2 regions of the Kitasatospora sp. NPDC101176 genome follow, and region 2 is predicted to be linked to the other one. Evidence: riboswitches for the same ligand, from Rfam matches in the RefSeq annotation. Region 2 holds a riboswitch; the other holds the start of a gene.
What was found. Region 2 has a riboswitch for cobalamin ahead of ACIRS1_RS26135 (iron ABC transporter permease). Riboswitches for the same ligand answer to the same signal wherever they lie in the genome.
Positions count from the first base shown of each region.

Region 1: it holds a riboswitch for cobalamin, as region 2 does, so the genes downstream of both, ACIRS1_RS23675 (cobalamin biosynthesis protein) here and ACIRS1_RS26135 (iron ABC transporter permease) in region 2, are expected to answer to the same signal.

Region 1 is NZ_JBIWPA010000018.1:88,874-94,908, forward strand. Features, by position in the region: gene ACIRS1_RS23670 (cobyric acid synthase) at 1-1,114, opposite strand, end outside; gene ACIRS1_RS23675 (cobalamin biosynthesis protein) at 1,111-2,091, opposite strand; cobalamin riboswitch at 2,247-2,379, opposite strand; gene ACIRS1_RS23680 (transcriptional regulator) at 2,676-3,386, shown strand; gene ACIRS1_RS23685 (alpha/beta hydrolase family protein) at 3,596-4,708, shown strand; gene ACIRS1_RS23690 (hypothetical protein) at 5,495-6,035, shown strand, end outside.
Region 2 is NZ_JBIWPA010000022.1:8,890-14,924, forward strand. Features, by position in the region: gene ACIRS1_RS26115 (amino acid ABC transporter ATP-binding protein) at 1-390, shown strand, start outside; gene ACIRS1_RS26120 (CGNR zinc finger domain-containing protein) at 504-1,094, shown strand; gene sodX (nickel-type superoxide dismutase maturation protease) at 1,091-1,471, opposite strand; gene sodN (superoxide dismutase, Ni) at 1,733-2,128, shown strand; cobalamin riboswitch at 2,227-2,366, shown strand; gene ACIRS1_RS26135 (iron ABC transporter permease) at 2,543-3,607, shown strand; gene ACIRS1_RS26140 (ABC transporter ATP-binding protein) at 3,607-4,383, shown strand; gene ACIRS1_RS26145 (ABC transporter substrate-binding protein) at 4,392-5,384, shown strand; gene ACIRS1_RS26150 (nuclear transport factor 2 family protein) at 5,484-5,867, shown strand; gene ACIRS1_RS26155 (GNAT family N-acetyltransferase) at 5,878-6,035, shown strand, end outside.

The DNA.
Region 1 (6,035 bases), on a different contig from region 2:
CGAACCGCACGCGCGTCGGCAGCAGCCCGAGACCGGCGACCTCGCCGGCCCCGGACTCCACCTCGTCGACGATCGAGCCCGCCAGCATCTGGTAGCCGCCGCAGACCCCGAGCACCGGCAGCCCGGCCGCCGCGCGGGCCTTCAGCGCCGGTTCCAGGCCGCGCTCGCGCAGCCAGGCCAGGTCGGCGACGGTGGCCCGGGTGCCGGGCAGCACCACCAGGTCGGCGTCGGCCAGCTCCTCCGGCCGGGTCGCCCAGCGCACCAGCACGCCCGGCTCCTGCGCGAGCGCGTCCACGTCGGTGAAGTTGGAGAGCCGGGGGAAGCGCACCACGGCCACCCGCAGCACGTCCGCTCCGAGCGGGCCGCGGCCGTCCACCCGGTCCACCACGGTCGACAGGTCCAGCGAGTCCTCGGCGTCCAGCCACAGGCCCGGCAGCATCGGCAGGGTGCCCAGCACCGGGCGGCCGGTCAGCCCGTGGAGCATCTCCAGCCCGGGGGCGAGCAGTCGGGCGTCGCCGCGGAACTTGTTGACGAACCAGCCGGCCACGTGCCGCTGGTCCTCCGCGGACAGCAGCGCCAGCGTCCCGTACATGGCCGCGAAGACGCCGCCGCGGTCGATGTCGCCGACCACCACCACGGGCAGTCCGGCCGCGGTGGCCAGGCCCATGTTGGCGATGTCCCGGTCGCGCAGGTTGATCTCTGCGGGCGAGCCGGCGCCCTCGCAGACCACCACGTCGTAGCGGCGGCGCAGGTCCGCCAGGCACTCCAGGGCCCGCTCCAGCAGGACGGGCTTGCGCTCGCGGTAGTCCAGCGCACCGACCTCGGCGACCGGCCGGCCGAGCAGCACGACCTGGCTGCGGCCGTCGGCGCCGGGCTTGAGCAGCACCGGGTTCATGGCCGCCTCCGGCTCCACCCGGGCGGCCTGCGCCTGCATCGCCTGGGCCCGGCCGATCTCGGCGCCGTCGGCGGTGACGAAGGAGTTCAGCGACATGTTCTGCGCCTTGAACGGCGCCACCGCGACCCCGCGGCGGGCCAGCCAGCGGCAGATGCCCGCCGTCACCACGCTCTTGCCCGCGTCCGAGGTCGTCCCTGCGACCAGCAGCGCGTTGCTCATGCCCGTCCCTTTCCGCTTCTGCTTCCGCGGCCGGCCAGCAGTCGCAGTGCGACGTGCCCCGCCACGGTCGTACCCAGGGCCAGCGCGCCCACCCGCCGGGAGAGCACGCAGGCCCGCTCGATGTCGTCCACCGTGACCGGCCGCAGTTCGGCGCCCAGGACGGGTCGGTGCTCGACCCGTTCGCCGTACTGCAGGGTGCCGCCCAGCCGGACGCCGACCGCGCCCGCGAAGGCGGACTCGGCCTGGCCGGCGTTCGGGCTCGGGTGCGCCGAGCCGTCCCGGCGCCAGACCCGCCAGGCGGTGCGCGGCTGCGGCGCGGCGGCGACGGTCAGCAGGGCGGTCAGCCGGGCGCCCGGCCAGCCCGCCACGTCGTCCAGCCGGGCCGAGGCCCAGCCGAACCGGGCGTGGCGCGGCGAGCGGTGGCCGACCATGGCGTCCAGGGTGTTCACCGCGCGGAACGCCAGCAGCCCCGGCGTGCCCGCCAGCGCGCCCCAGACGAGCGCGTTGACGACGGCGTCGGCGGTGTTCTCGGCCACCGACTCGACCACCGCGCGGGCGATCTGCTGCTCGTCCAGCGCGCTCGGGTCGCGCCCGCACAGGTGCGGCAGCCGGGCCCGGGCCGCCGTCAGGTCGCCCGCGGCCAGCGAGCGGCCGATGGTGCGGGCCTCCCGGGTCAGCGAGGTGCCGCCGAGCACCGTCCAGGTCGCGGCGGCGGCCAGGGCCGCGCGGCCGAGCGGGCGCCGGCCCGCGGTGCGGTCCAGGGCCACCGCGGCGGCGGCCACGGTGCCCGCGCACAGGGCCGTGTAGCCGGCGCCGGTCGCCCGGTCGTCCCGCCAGAGCCGGCGCTCGAGCCGGGCCGCGGCGGAGCCGAAGACGGCCACCGGGTGGCCGCGGCGGGGGTCGGCGTAGCGGGCGTCGGCGGCGTAGCCCGCGAGGGCGCCCAGCGCGAACGCCGCCGCGCGGGTCAGCGGGCGCACGTCGGGTGCGGCGGGTTCGCGGGGGCGGCGGCCGGGTGCGGCGGGACCGGGGGGTGTGGCGGAAGGCAGCGTCGGGTCCGGCGGGGCGGGGCAGCCTGCATCGCGTGCGTGTCCTCACTCAGGGTCCGCGCCCTGGCTCGACGTAGCGGGGGCGAGAGTCTCCTGGCTTCCGGGTCGGACGCACCCCCGGGCCTTCCAGCGGCTTCTGACGGCGCGCCGTGGCAACCTGCCGAGCGTGCTCCCCGGTGACAGTGGCGGGACCGCGCCGGACTCGCACCGGCTTCCTCTGCATGCCTCCGTTTGGCCCCCGGATCCCATCACGCGGCCGAACCGGGAGTCAACCGAGGTCACGGAGGGGTTGGTCACACGGGACCGGGGGCCGCGGGGCGCCCGCGGGCTCCCGGCCGGGCGGCGGCGACGGGCGGCGGGGCCCGCGCCGGCACCTCCGTCGGTACCTCCGATCCGCCCGCCCGCAGGGGCATGACACCCTGTGCGATCGTCCAGCGGTCCGTAGGGACCTCCAGGGCCGCTTCGTGTGTTCGGCGGCTGGGGCCGGCCGCCACCCGCACCTACCGTTCGTTCCCATGCGACGCAGACAGCCCCCCGCCCTGCCCCCGGTGCCGTTCTCGCCGGGCGCCGCCCGAGCCCACCGGGCCGGCCTCGGCCTGACCCCCGACCAGGTCGTCGGCGGGATGGCCGCGCACGGCGTCCGCCTGCTGCCCACCCACGTCCTCGCCTGGGAGAGCGGCGAGCTGCGGCCGACCGAGGAGGAGTTCATCGCGCTGGCCCGCGCGCTCTGGTGCCCCGCCGTCCAGTTGATGGGCACCCGCCCCACCCGGCTGCGGGACTTCCGGGTCGCCCGCGAACTCCACCAGGACGCCGCCGCCCGCCGGATCGGGGTCGCCCTGCGCCGCTACCAGGACGCCGAGCTGACCGGCCGGTGGGACGGCGACGAGGCCCAGACCCACGCGCTCGCCCAGGTGCTCGGCCTGCGGCTGCGCGAGCTCGTCGACGTCACCGGCCGCCGCGAGGAGCTCGACCGGTGCCTGCGCCAGTGCGTGGACGGCCGCTGGCAGGCCCACGTCCGGGCCGTCGCCCGTATCGTGCCGGTCCACGAGGACGACCTGGCGGCCGTGCTGACGGCCCTCCAGCAGGAGAACCAGGTCTCCTCCCACTGGGGCAGCGGCAGTTGGGGCTCCCCGGCCGCCGCGGCGCCGGACCCGGTCCGCGAGCAGCCGTTGGCGGAGCGCTTCTGGGAGCTGCTCGGGCGGCGCCGGACCGACATCCCGGTCTGACGCCGCGGCCCGCCCCCGCCCGCCCGCGCCGAACCGCCGCCCGTACCCCTCCAGCCCGCCCGCCTCCCGCCCGCCGCCCACACCCCCGCCGGCCGCCCCGCCGTGCCCCGGACGGCCCAGCCCGGTGGCCGCCCGGCCGCCCTCCCGGTGAACTGGTGCTCGAACACCGTCCGGTCCAAGACCGTCCGACCGTCAGAGCGGGGAGCGATATGCGTTGGGGAACCGCGGCCGTCGTGGCCGCCGCCGCCGTCGGTGCCGGGGCCGCCGTCCTGGTCATCGGCCGCCGGGCCTCCGAACGGACGGTCCGCCCGGCCGCCGCCGTCGAGGGCTCCGGCCCCGTCCTGGTGCAGAGCCTGGCGGCCGGCCGGATCACCTTCACCCGGCGCCCCGCGAGCCTGCGCCCGGGCCGCTGGGCGGTCGAGTGGGACGACCACGGCCACGCCGTCGTCGAGGACGTCCTGCACAGCGACGAGCAGGGCGTGACCCGCAAGCTCCTGCGCGCCGACCGCGGCACCCTCACGCCCGGCACCGAGGTCCGCTTCACCCCGCGCGTCCACCTCGGCGACCCGACCGCGGCGCTCGGCCTCCCGTACCGCGAGACCGCCGCGGACGGCGAGCTCGGCGCGCTGCCGGTCTGGTTCCTCGACGGCAAGCGCGGCACCTGGGTGATCCTGGTGCACGGCCCCGGCGGCGACCGGCAGCAGACCCTCCCGGTGCTCCCCGTCCTGGACCGGCTCTCGATGCCCGCCCTGGCGGTCACCTACCGGGGTGACGAGGGCGCCCCGGCCTCGCCGGACGGGCTCAGCCACTTCGGCGAGACGGAGTGGCGCGACGTCGAGTCGGCGATGCGCCTGGCGCTGGACAACGGGGCCGGCCGGGTCATCCTGTACGGCTGGTCGGTGGGCGCCACCATGGTCCTGCAGGCGGCGGCCCGCTCCTCCTGGGCGCACGCGATCAGCGGGATCGTGCTGGACTCGCCCGTCCTGGACCTGCCCGCCACCGCCCGCCGCCGCGCCGCGCGGGCCGGGTACACCGGCCCCGCCGCCGAGCTCGGCGCGCTGGCCGCGGAGGGCCGCACGGGGGTCGACCTCGCCGACTTCACCCGGATCGCCGAGGGTGCCGACCTGCGGGTGCCCACCCTCCTGATGCACAGCCCGGACGACCAGCTCGCGCCCTTCCGCAGCGCGGAGCGCCTCGCCGGGCTCCGCCAGGACGTGGTCAGCCTGCAAACCTTCCCGGGGGCCGACCACGCCGCGCTCTGGAACTCGGCCCCCACCCACTACACCGAACTCCTGCGCCGCTGGCTCACCCCCCTGCTCTGATCCGTCCGGGCGGCGACCGCCCCCCGCGGCCGCCCGCGGGAGGCGCGGGGGGCGCGGAAACGTCGGCGCGCAAAGGCGGCTGCGGAAAGGCGGGGTGGAATGGCGGGGTGGACGCGGCCGGCGGCACCCCGGGGCCGGTGTCGTTCGAACGGCCGACTTCCGACGGCACCCGCTCCCTGCCGGCCCTCGTCGGCCGTGTGCGGAAAGTCGGCCGGGCCGACTTTCCACGCCATTCCCGGTGGTCGCGCCAGGCCGTTCCGGCGGCTCCGGAATTCCTCGCGGCGGCCGGTTCCGGACGGGTGAGGAATGCCGTTTCAGCCGGATTTCCACACCGTCACCCGCATGATCGGCAAACGCCGTCAATCGTCCCCGAAGATCCTCGCCGCGGCCGGTGCCGGGGTGGTCGACGGGCACGGAAAGTGACCGGACGGACGGGGAGCGCGACCGGCGCCGAGGCCCTCCCACCAGGCTGGCATGGCCCCGCCACACGTTTCCGGCCAGGCGGTTTGCCTCTGTTGCCCGATCTTGTGGAGGTGCTGTGGACGACAGCCCGTCCGTACGGCCAACCGGATGTGACAGAAGGCCGGTACAAGGGGAAGACTGCTCGACGTGACGTCTCGGAATCCGCGCGACCGTGATGCCCCGCTCCCGCCGACGATCGGTACCGGTGCGACGGTGACCCGTCTCCCCGGTACGGCCCACCGGCCCGCCGGTGGCAGGCCGGGCGGGGCCGGGGTACCCCGCCGACGAGGTCCGGCTCCTGCGCCCGGTCGCGGCCGGGTCCCGGTGCCCGAGGGCTTCCCGGCGCCGGCCGAGCTGGCGCCGCTGGCTCGCCGGATGCTGGTGGACGCCGTCCGGATCGCCCGCTGGGCGGGCGAGCTGGAGGAGGTCGACAAGCGCGGCGAGCTGCTGCCGGACGACGCCCGCGCGGCCGGCCGGGCGCTGGCCATGACGGTCGGCGCCGCCACCAAGGCGTGGGGTCAGGCCCTGCTGGTCGGCCTGGTCGAGGCCCGCGACGGCGGTGCCGGGCCGGGCTGGCGCCTGCACGCCTGGGAGCACGACGACGAGGCGGTGGTGCGCGGCTGGTCCGCGCTGTTCGACGCCTGGACGCTGCTCGCCCCGGTGCCGCCGGCCGCCCTGCGCGGCGTGTTCGCGGTGCTGGCCGGCCAGGCCGTGGACCAGGCCCCGCAACTGCTCTCCTTCCTGCACCTGGTGGCCGCCCCGGTGGCGGACAGCGAGCTGCTGGAGCTGCTGCGCCGCGGTCTGGACGAGCGCCGGGTGGGCGGGACGGACGGTTCCGGCCTGTCGCCGGTGCCGCACGCGGCCT
Region 2 (6,035 bases):
GACGCCCGCGAGCGCGGGATGGCCCTGCTGGAGCGGGTCGGCCTGTCCGACAAGGCGAAGAACTACCCGTCGCAGCTCTCCGGCGGCCAGCAGCAGCGCGTGGCGATCGCCCGCGCACTTGCCATGAAACCGAAGCTGATGCTCTTCGACGAGCCCACCTCCGCGCTCGACCCGGAGCTGGTCGGCGAGGTGCTGGACGTCATGCGCGGGCTGGCCGAGGAGGGGATGACGATGATCGTCGTCACCCACGAGATGGGCTTCGCCCGCGAGGTCGGCGACGCGCTGGTGTTCATGGACGGCGGCGTCGTCGTCGAGTCCGGGACCCCCCGCGACGTGCTCACCGACCCGCAGCACGAACGCACCAGGGCCTTCCTCTCCAAGGTCCTGTAGATCCGTGCCGTCGGCGCCCGGCAGGCTGCTCCTGCCGGGCGCCGACGTTTTCCCCACTCGGGTAATAGGCTGGAAGCAGTCAGCCCGTTACCGACACTTCTGGAAGGACCGCCGTGGAGCTCGCCTCGTACGCCGACCTCGCCGTCCGGCTGGTGAACACCGAGGAGCCCGAGCGCGGAACCGACTCGCTGACCTCCGTCGAGGCCGTGCGCGAGCTGTTCTCCGACTCCTCGCGGGCCGCCGCGCTGGCCGACGAGTCCGACCTGCCCCGGCTGCGGGCGGTGCGGACCAGACTGCGCGGGGTCTTCGAGGCCGCCGCCGAGAACGACGAGGTCCGGGGCGTCGACCTGCTGAACAGCCTGCTGATGGAGTACCCCGTCAGCCCGCTGGTCTCCGGGCACGACTACCTGGACGACGCCGGCCGGCCCCGCTGGCACCTGCACCTCGCCGACAACTCGCCGACCGCCACCGCGCACTTCAGCGCCGTCGCCTGCATGGGCCTGGCCGTGCACCTGACCGAGCTGGGCGCCGACCGGCTCGGCATCTGCCAGGCCGCCCCCTGCCGCAACGCCTACCTGGACACCTCGACCAACCGCTCCCGCCGCTACTGCTCGGACCGCTGCGCGACCCGCGCCAACGTCGCCGCCTACCGGGCCCGCAAGCGCCAGGAGGCGGAGGCCGCGGCGCCGGGCAACAGGCCCTAGCGCGGCTGCGGCGGGCGGACGTCCTCCACCCAGAGGCCCAGCCGGCGGGCCAGGCCCGGGACGGCGGCCAGCCGGCCGCCGAGCAGCAGCCGCTCCAGCCGGCGGCCGGGCGCCAGCCAGGCCGGGCGCGGGCGCAACCGCAGCAGCACCCGGCCGAGCACCAGCTCGTCCGGCACCGGGCCGTAGCTGCGGCTGTCGCTGTCCACCGGCCGGTTGTCGGACAGCAGCCACCAGCCCGCCGGGCGGCGCTCGGCGGCCCGCTTGACCACCAGCAGGTCCTGCTGGAAGGGGTGCCGGAAGAGCACCACCGCGCCCGGGCGGATCGGCGCGCCGTAGCGCACCAGCAGCTGGTCGCCCTCGCGCAGGGTCGGGACCATCGAGGGCCCGGCCACGTCGACCAGCCCGAACGGCAGCGCGCCGCCGCCCCGGGCGCCGCCCCCGGCTTCCGCGCTCCGCGCCACGACTCCTCCTCCCGACCGAACGGTCCCAGTCTGCCGTACGGATCGTCACCCCGTTCGATGTCCGGATTACCCCGGTTCCGGGTCCGCCTTTTGCCCTAGGCCCACCGCCCGATCGCGAAACCCGCAGGGCGGAAGGGTAATCTCGGGCGCGGGAAGACGATCTAAGGAAGGACTCCCATGTTCTCTCGTCTGTTTGCACCGCGCGCCACCGCCCACGCCCACTGCGACCTGCCCTGCGGCGTGTACGACCCGGCGCAGGCCCGGATCGAGGCCGAGTCGGTCAAGGCCACCCAGGAGAAGTACCAGGCCAACGAGGACCCGCACTTCCGCGCCCGCGCCGTCATCATCAAGGAGCAGCGCGCCGAGGCCGTCAAGCACCACATCTCGGTGCTGTGGAGCGACTACTTCAAGGCCCCGCACTTCGAGAAGTACCCGCAGCTGCACGCGCTGATCAACGACACCCTGAAGGCCGCCTCGGCCGCCAAGGCGTCCACCGACCCGGCCACCGGCCAGGCCCTGCTGGACCTGATCGCCGAGGTCGACAAGATCTTCTGGGAGACCAAGCAGGCCTGAGCCTGACGCGTCGCCACCCGACCGCCCCCGTCCGCACCGCCGGACGGGGGCGGTCGTGCGTCCACGGCCGACCCGGCCGGGACCCACCCCGGTAAGGGTTGCCTAGCCTGAGTGGCTGTTATGCTGCCAGGGCGTCCGAGGGGGAAGTCCGGTGTGAGTCCGGCGCTGACCCGCAACGGTGAGCGCGGCCCGCACGGCCGCGCCAGCCCGATCGCCCCCGGCCGCTGACCTCCCGACAACTCGCCGTGGACTGCGAGGGGACGGCGCCGCACGGGCCCGCGCCCGCCCGGCGCCCGCCCCCGCGCGCCCGCGGCCCGAGGCAAGGCGCACAACCCCGGTGAACGAGCGCAGCGAACGGACCGTCAACAGGTGCGCGCGGGCCCACGCCCGTGTGCGGCCCGGCGGGGCCGGCACGTGAGCGGCGCCGCGGCCGCGCCGCCCGCCCGGCGGATACCCGCCCCGCCCCTCGCCCTCGGCCTGGCCGTCGCCCTGCTGCTCTCGCTGGTCTGCGGGGTCGCGCTGGGCGCCGCCGGCCTCGGCCCGGCCCGGGTGCTGCGGCTGCTCGCCGCCGGGCTGACGGGCGGTCGACTGGAGGCCGACGAGGCCGCCGCGTACGCCATCGTCTGGGAGATCCGGCTGCCGCGCACCGTGCTGGCCGCGGTGGTCGGCGCCGGGCTCGCCGCCACCGGGGTCGCCGTGCAGGCCCTGGTGCGCAACGCGCTGGCCGATCCGTTCGTGCTCGGGATCTCCTCCGGCGCGGCCGTCGGCGCCAACGCCGTCCTGCTGCTGGGCGCCTTCGCCTCGCTCGGGGTGTGGGCGATCTCGGCCTCCGCCTTCGGCACCGCGCTGCTCGCCATGGTGCTGGTCTACCTGGCCGCCCGGACCGCCCACGGACTCACCCCGCTGCGCCTGGTGCTCACCGGCACCGCGCTCTCCTACGGCTTCTCCGCCGCCACCGCGCTGATGGTCTTCGCCGCCGCCCGCGGCGAGGCCGCCCGGGACGCCATGATGTGGCTGCTCGGCAACCTCGGCGGCGCCACCTGGGGCTCCGTCCCGATCGTCGCCGCCACCGTGCTCGCCGGCCTGGTCCACCTGCACTGCTCCGCGGGCCGGCTGGACGCGCTCGCCATGGGTGACGAGACGGCCGCCTCGCTCGGCGTGGACCCGGACCGGCTGCGCCGCGAGCTGTTCGTGGTGACCGCCGCCGTCACCGGCACGGTGGTCGCGGTCAGCGGGGCGATCGGCTTCGTCGGGCTGATGGTCCCGCACCTGGCCCGGATGCTGGTCGGGGCCGGCCACCGCCGGGTGCTGCTGGTCGCGCCGGTGGCGGGTGCGCTGCTGCTGGTCTGGGTGGACATCGTCTCGCGGACCCTGCTGGCGCCCGCCGAACTGCCCGTCGGGGTCGGCACCGCGGTGCTCGGCGTGCCCTGCTTCCTGTTCCTGATGCGCCGCCGCGGCCACGCCCTCGGGGGGCGCTGATGGACCTCTCCCTCGACCGGGTCTCGGTCGACCTGGCCGGTGCCCGGCTGGTCCACGACGTCGTGCTGGAGGCCGCCGCCGGACAGGTGGTCGGTCTGGTCGGGCCGAACGGCAGCGGCAAGTCGACCCTGCTGCGCTGCGTCTACCGGGCGCTGCGGCCCGCCGCCGGGGCCGTCCTGCTGGACGGCGCCGAGCTGCACGCGCTCCCCGCCCGCGAGGCCGCCCGGCGGGTGGCCGCGCTGCCGCAGGAGCACTCCGCCGAGTTCGACTTCACCGTCGCCGAGGTGGTCGCGATGGGCCGGCTGCCGCACCGGAGCGGGCTGGGCGGGCCGGGCCCGGACGACCGCGCGCGCTGCGCCCGGGCGCTGCGCCGGGTCGGCGCCGAGCACCTGGCCGGACGGGGCTTCCCGAGCCTGTCCGGCGGCGAGAAGCAGCGGGTGCTGATCGCCCGCGCACTGGTCCAGGACCCGCGGCTGCTGGTGCTCGACGAACCCACCAACCATCTGGACATCGCCCACCAGTTGGACGTGCTGGCGCTGGTCCGGGAGGCCGGGCCTACGGTGCTCACCGCCCTGCACGACCTCAACCTGGCGGCCGGCCACTGCGACCTGCTGTACGTGCTGCGGGCCGGCCGGATCGTCGCCTCCGGGCCGCCCGCCGAGGTGCTCCGGCCCGACCTGCTGGCCGAGGTGTTCGGCGTCCGGGCCACCCCCGTCCGGCACCCGGTGACCGGCGCCCTCCATCTGCTCTTCGACCGTGTCCACCCCACCCGCTAGGAACCCGCTTGCGCACCAAGGCCGTTGCCTCCGCCGCCCTGCTCGCCCTCGGACTCACCGCCTGCGGCGCGGAGATCGCCCCCGGCGACGCCACCGCCGGCTCCGCCCACTACCCGGTGACCGTGCAGAACTGCGGCACCGCGCTCACCTTCGACCGCAAGCCCGCCCGGGCGGTCACCAACGACGTCGGCATCACCGAGCTGATGCTCGCCCTCGGCCTCGCCGACCGGATGGCCGGCTACGTGATGCCCGACGACAAGGGCCGGGTCGACCAGGTCGCCTGGAAGGACGGCTACCAGCGGACCGCGTGGCTCTCCAGGAAGGAGATCACCAAGGAGATCGTGCTGGACGCCCGGGCCGACCTGGTCTTCGCGGGCTGGCACTACGGCTTCGACGAGGGGAGCGGCTTCACCCCGCAGGCGCTGAAGGACCTCGGCATCGGCTCGTACGTGCTCAGCGAGTCCTGCCGCAGCGGCCGGGGCCCCGAGCGCGGGGTGATGTCCCCGCTGGACGCGCTCTACACCGACCTGGCCAACCTGGGCGAGGTCTTCGACGTCCGGGACCGCGCCGACCGGCTGATCGCCGACTTCCGGGCGCAGGTGGCCGCCGTCCCGGAGCCCGCGCACCGGCCGTCCGTCTTCCTGTACGACAGCGGGAAGGACAAGCCGTACACCGCCGGAAGGTTCGCCGCGCCCCAGGAGATCATCGCCAGGGCCGGCGGGACCAACGTGACGGGCGACCTCGCCGACAGCTGGACCACCGTCGGATGGGAGAGCGTCGTCGAGCGCGACCCCGAGGTGATCGTGATCAACAACTACGGGGAGACCGGCGCCGAGGCCAAGCGCGCCTTCCTGAAGTCCTTCCCGCCGCTCGCCGGCGTCTCGGCGGTCCGGAACGACCGGATCTTCGTCCTGGACTACGTCGACCTGGTGGAGAGCCCGCGCAACCCGGCCGCGATCACCGCACTGGCCGCCTACCTGCGCACCGTCCCCGCCCGCTGACCGGCCCGGATCCCGCTCCCCCGGCGGGCCCGCCGGCCCGGCCCGCCGGGCGTACGCTCGGAGGTGCGAGCCGACGGACCCGACCGGAGGAGCGAGATCATGACCACCATGGCGGCGCCGTCCGCCTTCGACACCCGTGCGCTGCGCGAGGGCATCGAGCGCAGCGACCCCGCGGCCCTGCTGGCCCTGTACGCGGACGACGCGGAACTGCGCGTGGTCGACCGCAAGACCCAGCCCAGCCACCCCCTGGTGATGCACGGGCGGGACGAGATCGCCGCCATGCTGAACGAGGTCTACAGCCGCGAGCCCACCCACACCCTCGAACAGGTGGTGGTCCAGGGCGAGCACGTCGCCTTCATGGAGTCCTGCCGCTACCCCGACGGCGTGCGGGTGCTGATGGCCTCCATGGCCGACCTGCGGGACGGCAGGATCGTCGACCAGACCTCGATCCAGGCCTGGGACGAGACCGGGCCCGCCCAGTAGGCTCGTCGGCATGATCCGCACCGCCGTCGCCACCGACGTCCCCGTCATCCACGCCATGGTCCGCGAACTCGCCGAGTACGAGAAGGAACCGCACGCGGCGGTGGCCACCGAGGAGCAGCTGCACGACGCTCTGTTCGGTGCCAGTCCCGCGCTCTTCGGCCTGGTCGC